DNA from 4 places in the Peribacillus sp. NPDC096447 genome. Region 3 is predicted to be linked to each of the others. Evidence: riboswitches for the same ligand, from Rfam matches in the RefSeq annotation. Region 3 holds a riboswitch; each other region holds the start of a gene.
What was found. A riboswitch is a leader RNA that binds a small molecule or an ion and turns the genes downstream of it on or off. The one in region 3 is predicted to bind S-adenosylmethionine.

Region 1 (4,374 bases), on a different contig from region 3:
TAGTGCCTCCCTTTTTACATGTGCGAATGCTTGCTGCAGGTCACCAATCAAATCATCGCTATCCTCGATGCCAACGGAGAAGCGGAGCAGGCGATTACAAACCCCATTTGCCGTTCTGACTTCAAGCGGTATATCGGCATGTGTTTGTGTGGCAGGATAGGTGATAAAGCTTTCAACCCCTCCAAGACTTTCTGCAAAGGAAATTAATGAGAGCGATTGTAAAAATGGGTTGACCGCCGCTTCATCAATGATGCGGAAAGAAATCATGCCGCCTCTGCCGGGATACAATACATCAGTGACACAATCATGTTCCGATAAGTAATCTACAAGTATCTTGGCATTCTTTTCATGACGCTCCATCCGCAATGCCAGGGTTTTCATTCCGCGCATCAACAGCCAAGAATCAAATGGGCTCAAGACAGCTCCAGTACCATTATGATGGAAGGCAAGAGCATCACATAATTCAGCGCCGCTAGCAACGATCAGTCCGGCGAGCACATCATTATGACCACCGAGATACTTGGTTGCACTGTGAATCACAATATCCGCTCCAAGCAGGATGGGTTGTTGAATAAGAGGCGTGTAAAAAGTATTATCAACGATTAACAATAAATTATATTGTTTGGCCAATGCGGCAACGGCGCTAATATCCGTTTGCTGCATAAGAGGGTTAGTGGGAGTTTCGATGAAGATGGCTTTCGTGTGAGGAGTGATGGCTTTTTCGATATCCTCCAAACAACAAGTGTTTACATAGTCACACTGCAATCCCCATTTTTTAAAACCTTGTTCTAACAGACGATATGTACCGCCATAAAGATCTTCGCTGACAATCCATGCATCCCCGGATTTAAAAAGGGCGAGAATAGTGGAGATGGCGGCCATTCCTGAACTGCAGGCATAACCTTGGTCTCCTTTTTCCAGATCGGCGATGGATCGCTCCAATAGCTGGCGTGTAGGGTTACCTGTCCTTGTGTAGTCGAATCCCGTCGATTGGCCAATTCCTTCGTGACGAAAAGCTGTTGAAAAGTATACCGGCGGATTGACTGTTCCTGTCGCCGTTTCGCTGCGATTTCCTAATTGAGCAAGATATGTTTCAGTTTTGTACATGGTTTTCACTGCTCCTTTGAGTTATATAAAATAAAAAAAAGTCTTCTTTAAGAAGAAGACTTTGATTAAGTAGTGACGAGTCATTCTTCTTATCTTCCAAGTTCACAAACTTGTGGAATTAGCACCTTTTCATTGGTTTGAAACAAATGAAGGTTGCTGAGGTGTCATCGGGCCATTCCCTCTACCTCTCTCGATAAGAGTTTAGATTATTCAATTTCTTTTGAATTTACTATATATACAAAATACTGTCAAGGACATTTTTGTAGTGATAATGCTCTGATGTTCATGACCAGGTCAATTGGAGCCTAGTGGTGTCTACACTTTATGTGTCTATAAAGAATAATCGGATTTTCATATAAACATGAAGGAAACATGGATTTTTCAGAAAAAATGGAAAGGGCCAGCGGGATATTTTTGCTTTAAAATAATAAAGTTTGTACAATGTATGGAGAGAAAGAATAATCCGACATTATTCATTTCATATGCAAAACGTCTTCAATGAATAGTGCAAACATAGGAGGAGAACACATGGAATACAGAATCGAACGAGATACGATGGGTGAAGTGAAAGTTCCTGCTGATAAATATTGGGGGGCACAAACTGAGAGAAGCCGTAACAATTTCAAAATCGGTAACGAAAAAATGCCGATTGAATTAGTTCGTGCATTTGCATACGTTAAACAAGCTGCGGCAAAGGTGAACTATGATCTTGGTGATCTTTCCGAAGTTAAAAAGAATGCCATCGTCAAGATTTGCGGGGAAATCCTTGAAGGTACACTTGATGAACATTTCCCGCTTGTAGTTTGGCAAACTGGAAGCGGCACGCAAAGTAATATGAACGTGAATGAAGTGGTCGCTAACAAAGGGAATGAATGGTTAAAAGAAAATGGTGAATCCGAAACCCTTCACCCGAATGATGATGTTAACAAGGCACAAAGCTCAAATGATACTTTCCCGACCGCCATGCATATTGCAGCCTTTATGGAAGTCGCTGAAAAATTGGTTCCTGCCATCAAAGCCCTTCGTGATACATTCGATACAAAAGAAAAAGAATTTTGGGATGTCGTGAAAATTGGCCGGACACATCTTCAAGATGCTACACCATTAACATTAGGACAAGAAGTTTCCGGTTGGAAAGCGATGCTCGATAAAGATCTAGCGATGATTGAAGAAAGCAGCCAAAAATTATTGAACCTTGCTCTAGGCGGAACGGCTGTAGGAACCGGAATCAATACAAAAAAAGAATTCCCGGGACTTTCTGCCAAACAAATTGCAGCGGATACAGGATATCCTTTTGTCACATCTGACAATAAGTTCCATGCATTGACTAGCCATAACGAAATCGTTTACGCACACGGTGCTTTGAAAGCATTGGCGGCGGATTTAATGAAAATTGCGAACGATGTCAGATGGCTGGCAAGTGGTCCAAGAAGCGGAATCGGCGAAATAGCCATTCCGGAAAACGAGCCGGGCAGCTCCATCATGCCAGGTAAAGTCAATCCAACACAAAGTGAAGCGCTTACCATGATTGCAACACAAATCGTGGGTAACGATGCTACAATTGGCTTTGCAGCAAGCCAAGGTAACTTTGAATTGAATGTATTCAAACCAGTCATCATCTATAACTTCCTGCAAACGGTCAAATTATTGACGGAAGGCATTCATTCATTCAACGATAATTGTGCGGTGGGCATCACTGCAAATGAAGATAAAATCAAAGAAAATGTAGAACGTTCCCTTATGTTGGTAACAGCATTGAACCCTCATATCGGTTATGAAAAAGCAGCCAAGATTGCCAAAACGGCATTCAAGGACAACTCTACGTTAAAAGAAGCGGCGTTGAAATTGGAGTTCCTGACGGAAGATGAATTCAAAGCATGGGTTGATCCTGCTAACATGGTTAATAAATAATTAGTAGTGCCCTCCCTCTGGTATTAGGGAGGGTGTTTCCATGTGTTAAAATAATGGAATCGACAAATACTGAAATCATAAGTATCGGGAACAGGAGGAAAAACAATGTCTATATGCCCGCTTTGCAACGGTCTGAGAAAAATTCATGTGAAATGCCCTGAATGCGGCAGTGATCTCGAGGATAAAGGGAAATTCATGGACTACGCTGATGATTACAGTGCTTATATGGATATCGACATACTTAAAGAAAACGACGGATACCCTCAATCCCTTCAAAAAGGCCAATGCCCGCATCTCATGAAATGCCCTGAATGCGGACATGATGAAGTGGTATTGGTCCAGGAATGAATCTATACCTTTATTTGAATAAACGTAAAAAGACATGGGTCTCAGTTTGTATACAAAAGGGGTTCGATTTAAAAAAATTCCGACCCCTTTGAAATTCCATTTGAATTATAGCCTAAAGTTAAGTGATCAGACGGGTCTGTATCTTTAAAGCGACGTTCATAATTTTTCCCGAATGTTGAGAAATGATTGCACTTATCATGGATACCAAAGCCTAAGAATCAACGGTAAGCCATATTTTTTCAACTTCTTCAATTGAATGAATACCTAGGGTATATTGAATGAAAGTCAGTTTGACTAATATAACTGGATCAATACTTGGGCGTCCTATTTCTGAATTTTACGAACCAAATGGTTCGCAGGCACCAGTTGATCTAAAGTAGTCATTTCAAGTTGATCATAAAGGGTTCATCCAAAGTAAATTGGAATAGGTGTGCGAGACTCCTGCGGGAAAAGCGAGTGCTTACGTTCCAATTAACGTTTAAATTGCACAAACCCCCTAAAAAAACTGTAGACAAACTCGATTTTCATCGTCTGTCTACAGTCTGAGACCCACTATGAATGGGTCTTTTTTAATTGGCGGATAACTTCATGCTTTCCTGCATCTGTTCATCTTCTTCAACTAAAATTCGATGTTCAGTCCCTTTATCAAAAAAGTGTGCTTTATTCATGTCGAGGGCAAGATCGATCTTTTCCCCTGCCTGAATAATATTCTTGGCATCGACCCGTGCAACGAAATCCTGCCCCTCTAATGTGGAGTAGAGCATAATCTCCGCGCCCATGAGTTCGGCTACATCAATTTGGGTCGTGAATGTAGTTTTAGGGGACTTCGTGAAGTAAGCTCCTTCATTATGAAAATCCTCCGGACGGATGCCAAGGATTACATCTTTTCCGACATATCCTTGATCACGCAGCATTTTCATTTTAAATTCAGGTATTTCTAGCGTTTGTTCGCCTATTTTAATTGTGCCTTCTTTTAATGTTCCGGTAAAGAAGTTCATGGCAGGCGAT
Region 2 (4,374 bases), on a different contig from region 3:
ACGTTACTTCTTCACCTATAGTAAGGGTTTCTGCAATTTCTTCGGTCAAAGGCAGCGTAATCGGGATGCTCCATACATGACCGCTGCTAAGCCTCATTTCCTTGACCACTGTCTCATAGTCACTTTTTGTAAAGAATCCTTTAATTGGACTGTAGGCACCAGTGCCTATCAATTCAAGATCACTTAAAGCAATTTCATCGATTTCGATTGACTTTGTTATTTTACTAATATCATAATTTGGTTCCCAAAGATCGATTAATGTTCCTCCGTGCGGTAAACTGATTGTCATGCTAATTTCCCCCTATGGTTTTTATTTATTTAAGATAAATGCAATCCGCATTCCGTTTTTTGAGCTCCTTGCCAACGGCCAGAGCGTAAATCATCTGCATTGAAGGCTGGTGCTGTACATGTTTTACATCCAATGCTCGGATATCCATTATCATGCAGGATATTATATGGAAGTCCGTTTTTGTGGGCGTAGCGCCAAACATCTTTCCATGTCCAATGTATGAGTGGACATATTTTAACTGACTTGAACTTATTATCCTTATTGATATACTCGGTCAAAGCCCTTGTTTCGGATTGCTCCCTTCGCAGTCCCGAAAGCCATGCTGTTGCCGTTGAAAGAACATCGGTAAGCGGAATGATTTTACGGATGTTACAGCACTTATTTGAATCTCTGACCCATAATTCATCCCCATATTCCGCTGCTTGTTCCTCAAGCGTCAAGGCAGGTTTCTTCATTTCGATCGAAAGCTTTGGATATCGCTTTTTCACTTGCTCGATCAATTGATAAGTTTCCTCAAAATGAACATCTGTATCAAGGAAAACTATTTTGGCAGAAGGATTGACCTTCGCCAATAAATCCGTAAGCACGATGCCTTCAATGCCAAAACTGCAAGCATAAATCAGTTCGTTTCCATAATGGTCATTCGCCCATTGCAGAACTTCCAAAGCACCTTTTGTCTCACTGTCTTCGGGAAATACAGGGAAATCCCCAGTGTTGAAATTTTCATAGTTTATTAATGCAGCCAACTTTGTAGCCCCCTCTAAAAACTTGCTGTATCAGGTTAGAGTAACTGTTGATCAATCCCCGTTGTAATCTTCTCCAGTTTGTTTGACTCTAGGAAAAAAGAGACGAATCTAACCAATACTCTCTTTATATCAGTTAAACCCGCCTCTAGTTTTTCTAGTCAGCAGATACCTTATTTAATTCTTAATTTTTCATTTCTTTCCATTTGAATGATTTTACCATCCTGGACAATAAGTGTAATGGATCCATATTTCATAGAATTAAGCATTTCTTGAAGTCGTTCAAATATTTCTTCAAGCTGATTCTCTTTATCCAAGCCTGTTCCTCCTTTAAGAAAATCCGCGTATTTTTATTTTCACCGCTGATTCAATGAATTTCTTAGATTTATATAATTCCAAACAACCTTACATTGTTATGGTTTGCCTACAACTTCCCCAAAAAACAAAAATCTTTCCATGATGGAAAGATCCCAAGGTAAATATCTTTACCTTATCTTCCAAAATGATCAACATTTTGTTGGAGGTAGCACCTTGCATCGATCAAGCAGGTTGCTGGACTTCAAAGGGCCAATTCCCTCCGTCGCTCTGGATAAGTTTTATTATTTTAAATATTAACATATATTTAATCCTTGTCAATGGAGTTTTCTTATAAAATAACTTGGTTTAATATTATGGATGAACTGTTATTTTTATACACACTATTCCGATTCTGATTTTATGTTCATGTAAATACGAAAATAGACTCGTCTTTTTAGATAAAGCCTCCAAAAAAATGAGTCTATTTTCATTAACAAGCCTATTATTGGCGCCTGTCATTCTTTGAAAAAATAATTTCTCGAATTCCAGTACTTTTATAGAAGGGATTACTCGAATTTAATTTCTTAACTGTATCGCTTCTACAAATTCTTGAACTTGACTCTGGACCCGATCAATTAAATGCAAATCATTAATCGGGTTTTCTGAATTCTGTTTATCTATTTCCTTATCAACAAAATAAATGCCCTGCAGCGGCTCGCCTTTTAATATTGAAATTAATGGTTTAAGTGCATAGTCAATCGCCAATAGATGCCTGTTACTTCCGCCAATCATGATTGGCAGCACTGGCTTCCCCTTAAAAGCACCTTCTGGCAGCAAATCAATCAAGGCCTTCAATACACCTGTATAAGAAGCCTTATAAACCGGTGAACCAATAATGACACCTCTAGCTGCTTGAATTTTCTCTGAAAGCTTTAAGATATCTTCACTATTATATTTGCCTTGGAATAAATCATCTGCTGAAAAATCCGTAATTGAGAAATAAGCTGTGGTAAATCCTTCGTTTTCGACTAATGATTGAATATGTTTAAGTGAAATGTCCGTTCTGGACGGAATAGCCGGACTTCCTGATAAAATTACGATATCGCTCATTTAATATACCCCTCCAATATTACATGATTTCCAGATAAAATCTTCGTAAATCATTTCGTACAGTATGCATTTATCGTAATAGTCTGAAAAATATAAGTCAAATCTTACACTCTGGTTTAAAAAAATTACAAGTTTATTCCATCGGATCTGAAGGAAAATAAAACGGTCATATTTGTGGCTGCTCAAGCCCTTCAATATGACCGTTTCATTATGCATGTTTTTGTTTGCCATGAATACCATATACCAAAAGTTGAGCAATGCTCTTAATTCGTTCAGAAGTAAAATATGGCTCCGTTTTCTGCTGATGGATTTCATAATGTGTAGATAATGCCAATGTGAAAGAAATGATCCCTACATTAAATAGGATAATATCAGATATATACTGTATCTCACCACTATCTATTCTCTTCTGTATTTCAATATGCCTGGCATTCGGCTTGAAAATCTGATCTACATATTGCTTCGAAATATCTTGATCAAATTGTGTTTCCCTGAATAGTATCGAAAACTGTTCTTTATTATCAAGAATTTTATTTATCATGGTGCAAACATGATTCTCCACTAGATCATCCGTAGATAGATGGCTAGTCCCATCTTCAGATTCCTCTTTCTCATCAGGGGTAATTGTAGCCAATAGCAAATCTTTTTTGCTGTCAAAGTATTTGTAAATAGTAGCTTCGGAAACATTGCATGCAGAAGCAATTTCATTCGTTCTTGTCATGTCAAAACCTTTAGTGGCAAAAAGAGTCCGGGCTACATTTATGATTCGTTCTTTCGTTTGCTGCCCTTTTTTCAAAAATATCAACCTTCTTTTATAATGATAAGACTGGTTTCACCAATCTATTTTCCATGATATCCCGATGGTATCAATCGGTCAATATTACCTTTGATTCATTAGAATTCAATATTCCCATTTATCATAAATAGAAAACATCGTCTGATTGGGACGATGTTTTCTTTTAGAGAAAATCACTTAAAGGATGCATAGCCATCATCGACCATGACTACACTTCCATTGATCGCATCCGCTTCCTCTAACGATAATAGATAGACGGCATTTGCAACGGCTTCTGGCTTAATTAATTTACCGCGCATTTGACTTGCATTCAATTTATCGATGATTCCCATATCTTTATAGCTTTGAATGATAGGAGTGTCAACCCCGCCTGGCGCAATGCCCACTACCCGTATGCCATAAGCACCCAATTCCAAAGCAGCTGTCTGTGTCATCATTCTTACAGCTCCTTTAGTCGCCTGATAGGCAAAGGTTCCGTGGGAAGCTAAGTAACCAAACACAGAAGCGGTATTAATAATGACACCCTTGTTACCTAGCTCCTTCATTTTCCGTCCTGCTGCCATGATTCCAAAGGCAACTCCGTGCTGGTTCACTCCAATCGTTTTGAAGTAACCCTCCATATCTTGATCGAGGATCATACCGCCTGCACCGATGCCGGCATTATTAAACATGATATCGATCCTTCCGAATGTTTCCACTGCTTTATTGATTAAGGATTCAACATCTTCCTGCTTAGAAACATCCGTTTTTACAAAAATGGCCTCTCCACCATCCGCTGTTATCTGTTCAACGGTTTCCTGTCCCATTTCTTCATTAAAATCCGCAACAACGACCTTGTCCCCTTTTGCTGCGAATTTCAAGCATGTGGCTCGGCCAATACCGCTTGCTCCTCCTGTAATAACTGCAACTCTTGCTGTCATATACATTCCCCTTTCAACACTAAAAAATATAGTAAGTGTTTACTTATTTTTTTATTGTAAAAGTAAGTAATATTTAAAGCAATATGTATTTTTATAGGGTTTTGAGCTTTCAAAAGTAAAGCTGTCCTATTAATAGGACAGCTTCATTTTTTTAACAGGTTTTCAATTCGGCCTTACTTATGGATGTCTTCACCATTTCAATGAAAAGCTGCATAAAAC
Region 3 (4,374 bases):
TAATTTTTAAAAAAGATATTTCGGAATTTTTTAAATAAAGGAGAAATTATGTATACTAATCCGACTTCAAAATATTGGAATGGAAGAATTGATTCCCAAACTGACATGGACAGCTTCAGATACCACCAAAGAGTACGGTTGGCTCCGATATCGGAATTAGCCATCTCTTCCAATGCATCAAAGACCTTTGGGTTGATTGGCTTCAAATGTGATGAAGGCGTCAAAAGGAATAAAGGCAGGATTGGTGCTGCAGAGGGCCCTGATCATATTAGGCAGTACTTGGCGAAATTACCCTGTCATTTACCGTCACAAACCGAGCTGGTGGATGCTGGCGATGTAATATGTGAAAGTACGGAGATGGAGGCCGCCCAATTCGAATTGGGATCGGCTGTTGACCGGATATTGGAGACTAAAGCGATTCCTATCATACTTGGGGGAGGGCACGAAACCCTCTATGGCCATTATCTTGGGATAAGGAAATCCATTGGACCAAAAGCTAGATTGGGGATCATTAATATTGACGCGCACTTTGATATGAGGCCCTATGAAAAAGAAAGTTCATCAGGAACGATGTTTAAGCAGATCTTGGACGAAGATCAAAGTTGTGGATATTTATGTGTCGGAATTCAGAAGCAGGGGAATACGAAGGCACTATTTGAAACCGCTGAGAGAAGTAAGGTCGACTACATATTGGAAGAAGATTTGTCATTGAACGAAATGGATGAAACAAAGCGGCGGATAAATGAATTCGTTAATAAAAATGACTGCATTATGCTTACATTATGTACGGACGTTATTGATTCAGCCTACGCACCTGGGGTAAGTGCACCATCGCCGTTTGGACTGAATCCGAAATTGGTCCGTGCGATTATTAGGCATATCGTATCGAATGAAAAGATCCTCTCCTTTGACATTTCGGAAGTGAATCCTTCGTTGGACGAAAATAATAAAACCGTAACATTGGCAGCACATTTAATAAATGAAGTTTTGCTGCATTTTAAATAATGAATGGACATGGAAGAGGGGCAATTCCAATTTGGTCCTTCCAGCTTTCCTCAATGTTATATCCATGATCAATTATCAGTATTGAAGCTAAAACCTTTGACAGCACCCAGGCTGTCCGTGAATCATTCATGGACAGTCTTTTTTACGCCTCCTTTATATGGGTTAATGGCCCCAGCCATTGCTTGACTCCCCGTTATAGGATTAACCATGGCTCTGCCAAAGTTCACTACTGATACTTATGGGTTTTTGGTTTATAATAACAACCATCTAGGGGGGATTTTTTATGAATGAATATAAAGTGACGGTCAGGAATGGCAGTACCTTGATCTTGTCGGAAATCATTAAAGCTGAAGATGAAAGAGAAGTCCTTGGAACTCTTTTGATTTCCAGCGAATTATTTAATCAACCATTTACCGACATCAGGATTTTAGAACGCTGATTTGTGCCTGTCCGTTCGATTTGTTACACTGTAATAAATTCTAATACGGTAGGCGATAGTATGTGTGGACGTTTTACCCTTTTCACTGACATTGAAGAAATAAAAGATCGGTTTGATATTCAAGGATCGTTTGATGAGGAATACCAATTCAGCTACAATATTGCTCCCTCCCAATCCGTGCTCTCTGTCATTAATGACGGGGCAAAGAATCGACTTGGATATCTTCGGTGGGGACTCATTCCTTACTGGGCAAAAGACGAAAAAGTGGGCTACAAAATGATCAATGCCAGAGCGGAAACCATTGCTGAGAAAGCAAGCTTCAGGAATGCGTATAAAAAGAAGAGATGCTTGATAATCGCTGACTCTTTTTATGAATGGAATAAGACACCGGAAAGAAAAATACCGATGCGAATAAAACTGAAGAATCATGCTCCATTTGGAATGGCGGGTATCTGGGAATCCTGGAAATCTCCTGAAGGAATCAGCGTCTATTCGTGCTCCGTTATAACAACCGTTCCTAATGAGCTAATGACCAGCATTCATGATCGTATGCCTGTCATCCTTAAACCAGAAGATGAAAAAGATTGGTTGAATCCAACCAATAATGATCCTGCATATCTGCAGCAGTATTTAAAGTCATTCGATTCGGAACAGATGGAAGCCTTTGAGGTATCGACTGATGTGAACTCGACCAAAAATAATTCATCTAACCTAATACAACAAATTTGCTGAGAGGTCATTAGACCTCTTTTTTATATGAATTCCGTCCCGATAAATGAAAATAATTGATTAACTGCACATGTCAAGATCTCTTTATAATCAGTAAGGAGTGCATGTGAAATAATTTAAAATTAAACCTTGCGAAAATAGACAAAATGCTGTACTCTTATATTTGCTTTTCAAAACGACTTTGATGTCACTTTCAGAAACTAGATTGGTTTCGGCAGGTTTCCAGCCTGGTGCTTTTCTGGTAGACATCGTAATTTTTGATAAATTATATAATTTAGATCTTCTTATCAAGAGAGACGGAGGGACTGGCCCGAAGATGTCTCGGCAGCGGACTTAATAGGAGTGCTGTGCCAAATCCAGCAGGCTGATTTTCGCCTGAAAGATAAGAAGGGTGTTTTTTATAAATTAAAAGACCTCTTCTTGTTGTTAAATAGAAGGGGTCTTTTTTATGCTGACAGTTTTTTTGCTATAGCTCCATGACTTGATAATCAAGTTAAAACTGGTGTTATTTGCGTAAACTGTTAATAGAATAAGAGCTGTGACACATGTCGCGGAAAAAATAAAAAGAGGTGTACATCATGAGTGCAAACAATAAAGGGAATCCATGGGCATTGATCCCATTTGTCGTATTTTTAATTTTATTTATAGGGTCCGGAATCATCACTAAAGATTTTTATTCATTTCCGGTGATTGTAGCGATTTCAATTGCTTCGGCAGCTGCATTGGCAATGAATCGGAAAGAGACATTCAATCAAAAGGTTGATATCTTCTGTAAAGGTGCCGGTGACGCCAATATTATGCTAATGGTTATCATTTTCCTTTTAGCTGGCGCTTTTGCCGAAGTTGCCAATGGCATGGGGGCAGTTGAATCAACAGTGAATCTTGCCTTAGCTGTTTTTCCGCAAAATCTATTAATGGTAGGGATTTTCATTATTGCTTGTTTTATTTCTTTATCCATGGGGACAAGCATGGGAACGATTGTTGCACTGGCACCTATCGGGGTCGGGATTAGTGAGCAAACAGATATTTCGCTTGCCCTTTCAATGGCGGCCGTTATTGGTGGTGCGATGTTTGGGGATAACCTTTCCTTCATTTCAGATACGACAATCGCTGCAGTTCGAACTCAGGGAACGAAAATGAAGGATAAGTTTAAAGTGAATTTTTTCATCGTTTTACCTGCGGCCATCATCACATGTGCCATCCTAGGAATTTTAACGATGGGTGAACAAGCCGACATCTCCCAACAGTCTTATAATTGGGTGAAGATTCTTCCATATCTTTGCGTATTGATCACTGCATTGGCAGGAGTCAATGTGTTCTTGGTCCTTTCCATCGGAATCGTATTTGCCGGAATTATCGGGTTGGCGGACGGAAGTTATCAACCGTTGGGTGTCATCCAAAAAGTTGGAGAAGGAATGGCGGGAATGTATGAAATCTCCTTCCTTGCCATTTTAATTGCAGGTATGGTAGCTGTAATCAAACATAATGGTGGCATCGATTATCTACTTCACCTAGTGACCCGAAATAGCAAATCAAAAAAAGGCGCGGAATTCAGCATTGCCGGGCTTGTTGGTTTGACAAACCTTTCAACGGCAAATAACACGATTTCGATTATCATTGCCGGGCCACTTGCCAAAAATATCGCTGAAAAGTATGGGATTGATCCGCGTAAATCAGCGAGCTTGCTTGACATATTTGCATGTTGTATCCAAGGGTTGATACCATATGGAGCACAACTGCTGGTTGCAGCAGGAGTAGCAAAGATTTCTCCGATAAGCATCTTGCAGTATTCATATTATCCAATACTAATTGGACTTTGTGGCGTCATTGCCATCCTGATTGGTTTTCCACGGTTTCAGCCGGGTAATGATGAAACGAAGAAACGTACTTCTTAAAAGAGAATAATAAGAAAACACCCTGAATCATTGGATACAGGGTGTTTTCTGTATGGGTGAAATACTAAAACATAAGCAATTCAAAAGTCTTCCTCGCATTTATGTCTGTATCAGTATTTAAAAATTAATCAAGGCCGTTTTCAATTCATCTGCTTAATTCCAATCCATATAGATAATGGTTGTGTGTACGACATTTGTCATGAATAGAGGACGACTCCAACTAAACCAGAAAGAATAATTACATAGGCTGGGTGCCAGCGTAATTTCATTAGGGCAAATAACGATAATCCAAAAACGAGTAATAAG
Region 4 (4,374 bases), on a different contig from region 3:
GTGAAAACCAGACAAACATCGAGATGACGATGGCATTGGCCAATGATGCGACTGAGCCGACGGAAAGGTCGAAGCCATCCACGGTCAGGGATATCGTAATGCCGATCGCAATGATGGTCACGATGGAAATGGAACGCAGGATGTTGACCAGATTCGTAGTTTGAATGAAAGATGGATTGGACACGGCAAAAATTCCAATCAGAATGATAATCGTCAATATTGTGCCGTATTTATAGAAAAAGTCGAATAGTTCCACCTTTTTCTTCGCTTTCGCTGTCTGTGTAACAGGAATGGGTAGGCTCATTCTATTTTCCTCCTGTTGAATAGAATAGTAGTTCTTCTTCATTCGTTTTGCTTGTTTCTAATTCGATGACAGTGCTCCCGTCATATAGCACATATGTCCGGTTGGTAATGCCAATGATTTCGGAAAGCTCGGATGATGCATAAATGATTGCTTTCCCATTCCTTGCAAGCTCTGCAATCAATTCGAATATATCCTTCTTGGCTCCAACATCGACCCCTTTCGTTGGTTCATCGAATATGTATACATCCGCATCGGCCATAAGCCATTTCCCGATGGCAACTTTTTGCTGATTGCCACCTGAAAGGTTTTCGACATTCACTTCCCCTGAAGGAGTTTTAATGCCGAGACTTGCGATCATTTCCTTCGCTCTTTCCTTTTCCACCTTGCGATTCACGAAGCTGAATGTCTTGGAGAATTTTCCAAGACTGGCTGCCGTCAAGTTCGCCGAGACTGATTCCTGAACAAGGACCCCTTCTTTCCTGCGTTCCTCAGGTACAAGTGCCAGACCGCTTTTTACTGCTTCGTGCGGTGATTTCAAGGAAAGCTTTCGACCATTCAGGATGACTTCACCCGCTGTGATCGAAGTATGACCGAAAAGGGTTTTACACAGCTCCGTTTTCCCAGCCCCGACCAACCCTGCCAAGCCGATTATCTCGCCTGCTTTAATATTCAAACTGACATTTTTAACTTTCTCTGCATCTGACAATCCGTTCACTTCCAGAATAACGTCGCCAATCGAAGCATTCACTTCAGGAAACTGTTCATCCATGGTTTTTCCAAGCATGTTCTCTACCACTTCGGTACGGGTTATGTCTTCCTTCTTTCGACAAGTGACACGCTCCCCATTCCTCATGATCGTAATTTCCTCACAGATTTCAAAAATTTCGGGCAGACGATGTGAAATGAAAATGATACCCACGCCTTTTTGCTTTAATTCATTTACAATTCGAAAAAGTTCTGTCGTCTCCGTATGACTTAACGGAGCAGTTGGCTCGTCGAGAATCAGGAATTTGCATTCTGTCGAAACGGCTCTTGCTATCAGGACCATCTGTTTTTCAGCCAAGGTAAGGTCTCTTACCAGCTTTTTCGAAGGGACACGAATTTTCATATCTTCAAGAATAGAAGCGGCTTGGTTGTGCAGCTCTTTCCATTGGACCATCTGTTTTTTTCCCATGTTTTGGACCATATCATTCAACATTACATTTTCCCCAACCGTTAAATAAGGGATGAGGGCGGTATCCACTTCCTGATAAACAATTTGAATGCCTTGTTCCTGAGCCGCTTTTGGTGAGCGGATATCCCGCTTCATCCCATCGATAAAAATGTCACCTGAATAATGAACATGGGCTCCCGATAAAACTTTCATTAACGTCGACTTCCCTGCTCCGTTTGCACCGACCAATGCGTGGGCTGTCCCTGATTTTATGGAAAAATCAACATTACTCAGCGCCTTCACCCCCGGAAATTCAATCGAAATCTTCTTCATTTCTAGTTGCGTGCCCATGTCCATTCCCCCTTATTGAACAGACACTCCCTTCACTGGAAAGAGAGTGTCTCTTTTTACTTTTTATAATGATCTTTCAAAACTTTCATCCAATCTTCTTCAAATTCCGTCGATACACCCCAGCCATCGATAATACCAGACAGATTTGCCATGTTCACCGCTTCTTTTGACGCTTGGATTTGCTTTTGTGAAATAAGTGAAGCCTCCAAGTCATAGGTTTGCGGCGTTTCCTCGCCCGCTAATTTTTTAGCCAATATCCTCATATTCACTGCACCGATCAACTTGGGATCCACTGCTGCCGTGTAGGACCATGAGCTATCAGCCGATTGGATTTCCTGGAGATCTGCATTCGAAACATCTATTCCATATATCTTCACTTCATCGCGTCCCGCCTCTTTAATCGCCCGGGCTGCACCGATAGCAAAGGCATCCCATGTTGCGAAAATGGCATCCAATTTACCTTTAGGGTATTTATTCAGCATTGCGGCTACAGCATTTTGTGTCTGAACCGAAGTATCAGCAGATGCCACTCCGAATCTTTCGACTTCTTTAATCCCAGGATTTTCTTTTAATTTTTCCTGATAGACTGCATTTCTTCTTACCATTGGAGGAAAACCGTCCACCCAAAGATATGCAATTGCCGCTTCACCTTTCTGTTCTTTTATCAGTTTATCAAAAGCCAGCGTTGCCAAAGCTTCATCATCTTGTGAAGTTAATGTCACGCCTTCTATTTTAGATAGATCGCTTATTGAATCGAATGTGACAACGCTTTTACCTGCATCAACCAACTTTTGAACGTCATTCACAGTTGCTGCATCATCACCATGGGAAATGATATAGCCGTCATAATCTTCCTCCAAAGCCTGCGCTATCGCATCATGGAATTTAGCCGTATCACCATTGGCTGTGTACGTATCCACTTGAAACCCCAGTGCTTCTCCTTCTTCCTTCGCCCCCGCCAGGTATTGGGCCGTATGATCATCACCGCCAATTTTACGGATCACTTTGATTCTGGCTCCATCTCCATCAGCAAATCTTTCCGGAACATTTTCAAATGATACTTTTTCTTCTTTCTTCGACTCTGTGGAACTCTGACCTGTAGAGCAACCCGTTAAAAGCAAAGCCGAAGCGATGGCTGAAATGAATATCCCTTTAATAGACCTTTTCATCTTGTTTCCCTCCATTTTTTCTAATTAGTCTTATCAGTTAAGTTGGTGTAAATCCCAAAATAAAAACCTCTCTAATATAGAGAGGTTTAATCGGCTGTTTTGCAGACTTGTCCCTCTCTTATCTGTCAAAACATTTCTGTTTTGCAGGATTTAGCACCAATTCCTAATGGAACGGTTGCTGGGCATCTTAGGGCCAGTCCCTCCGCCACTCTTGATAAGAGATATATCGTGTTACGTTTTCGTAATTATCACTTTATAGGGATATAGTCGTAAAGTCAATAGATTTTTGAATATTTGAAATGTTCCCCGTTATTTTTTATTTTCTTTGAAGCTGGGCTAGACGCTTTTTCTCAATCTTTTCAAGCCGCTCCAACTGCCTTAATTTCACTTCGAACAAAGTGATCGGGTCACGGTAAACTTCCGGATTTTCTTTCATATGCTCCAATGCAGCCTGGTAGTCTTTTATTTCAGTCTGCGTTTGCTCTATCGTTTTTTGAAGTAAGGCAAATGAACCGCGATAGAAAAGGGAGATGTCACGATCCAAAGATTTTTCAAACAATCCAAATTGGGTAAGGAAACGTTCCGTGATCATTTCCGCAACATCCAGGTAATCTTCACTTTCCAGGTATTTCTTATAACGATTGTACATATTGGCTTTATTTTGCGGTATCGCCCCAAACAGCTTCCCTGCCCCTTTAAGCAGTAATTGAGATGGAGTCCTGCGCAAAAGGATATTGACGTTTTCGATGCGGATACTGCTTGTCATCCGGTCGGCATCACGGCGCCAGTCATCCAATACCCTGAAGTCGCCTGCCAGCGTAATCCGTTCTTCTTTGTATAATTCATTGAATCCGGCACTCATCTCATCCATAAACTGCTGGCTTTGCGTGAACTCCATTTGGGAACTGGCAATCCAGTCTTGAAGAGAACGGTAATATTGAGGCATGATCTTGTCAGATATGAAGTTTTGAATTCGCTCATTCATTTCCTGGTTTAACTGTACATGGACCTGACTGAAATCACTGCTTTCCGTTAACGATTTAGAGCAATCCCTCAGTAATTCAGGAATTTTTGAATAAAGCTGATTTTTCACTTCGTCCTTAAGCAGACGATACGACCTTATGATATTTTCACTTTTTTCTTTTTCCAAATCAGCCAGTTGATTGACCGCCCCATTCAGCTTGACTTCCATCTGTTCATTCCAAGAGATGGAATGCTCGCATTTCCGCTCATTGGCTGCCCGTTTTTCTAACAGATAAGATAAAGTTTTACGAATGAATGCCAGAATTTTTTCAGATCTTCTTTCCTTCCAATTATCATCTTGATAATTCGATTGAAGGAAGGCTGAAAGATCCTTCAATTGCTGCCTGCTGTCATAATGTTTGGAGAAAGCGAAT

Region 1: it holds a riboswitch for S-adenosylmethionine, as region 3 does, so the genes downstream of both, ACIQZD_RS09930 (methionine biosynthesis PLP-dependent protein) here and ACIQZD_RS12765 (Na+/H+ antiporter NhaC family protein) in region 3, are expected to answer to the same signal.
Region 2: it holds a riboswitch for S-adenosylmethionine, as region 3 does, so the genes downstream of both, ACIQZD_RS19030 (YezD family protein) here and ACIQZD_RS12765 (Na+/H+ antiporter NhaC family protein) in region 3, are expected to answer to the same signal.
Region 4: it holds a riboswitch for S-adenosylmethionine, as region 3 does, so the genes downstream of both, ACIQZD_RS20215 (sugar ABC transporter substrate-binding protein) here and ACIQZD_RS12765 (Na+/H+ antiporter NhaC family protein) in region 3, are expected to answer to the same signal.

The regions. Positions count from the first base shown of each region.
Region 1 covers NZ_JBIWEV010000002.1:610,987-615,360, reverse strand. Annotated here, with positions in the region: gene ACIQZD_RS09930 (methionine biosynthesis PLP-dependent protein) at 1-1,107, opposite strand, end outside; SAM riboswitch class I at 1,194-1,307, opposite strand; gene fumC (class II fumarate hydratase) at 1,636-3,018, shown strand; gene ACIQZD_RS09920 (hypothetical protein) at 3,124-3,366, shown strand; partial or broken gene ACIQZD_RS09915 (transposase) at 3,501-3,750, opposite strand; gene ACIQZD_RS09910 (ABC transporter ATP-binding protein) at 3,936-4,374, opposite strand, start outside.
Region 2 covers NZ_JBIWEV010000005.1:356,744-361,117, reverse strand. Annotated here, with positions in the region: gene sat (sulfate adenylyltransferase) at 1-289, opposite strand, end outside; gene ACIQZD_RS19035 (phosphoadenylyl-sulfate reductase) at 319-1,023, opposite strand; gene ACIQZD_RS19030 (YezD family protein) at 1,206-1,349, opposite strand; SAM riboswitch class I at 1,520-1,628, opposite strand; gene ssuE (NADPH-dependent FMN reductase) at 1,906-2,439, opposite strand; gene ACIQZD_RS19020 (TetR/AcrR family transcriptional regulator) at 2,648-3,235, opposite strand; gene ACIQZD_RS19015 (SDR family NAD(P)-dependent oxidoreductase) at 3,409-4,155, opposite strand; gene pdxT (pyridoxal 5'-phosphate synthase glutaminase subunit PdxT) at 4,307-4,374, opposite strand, start outside.
Region 3 covers NZ_JBIWEV010000003.1:309,422-313,795, reverse strand. Annotated here, with positions in the region: gene hutG (formimidoylglutamase) at 49-1,005, shown strand; gene ACIQZD_RS12775 (hypothetical protein) at 1,289-1,444, shown strand; gene ACIQZD_RS12770 (SOS response-associated peptidase) at 1,505-2,176, shown strand; SAM riboswitch class I at 2,455-2,562, shown strand; gene ACIQZD_RS12765 (Na+/H+ antiporter NhaC family protein) at 2,752-4,068, shown strand; gene ACIQZD_RS12760 (chromate transporter) at 4,266-4,374, opposite strand, start outside.
Region 4 covers NZ_JBIWEV010000006.1:107,123-111,496, reverse strand. Annotated here, with positions in the region: gene ACIQZD_RS20225 (ABC transporter permease) at 1-304, opposite strand, end outside; gene ACIQZD_RS20220 (sugar ABC transporter ATP-binding protein) at 306-1,808, opposite strand; gene ACIQZD_RS20215 (sugar ABC transporter substrate-binding protein) at 1,865-2,977, opposite strand; SAM riboswitch class I at 3,093-3,198, opposite strand; gene ACIQZD_RS20210 (GTPase domain-containing protein) at 3,294-4,374, opposite strand, start outside.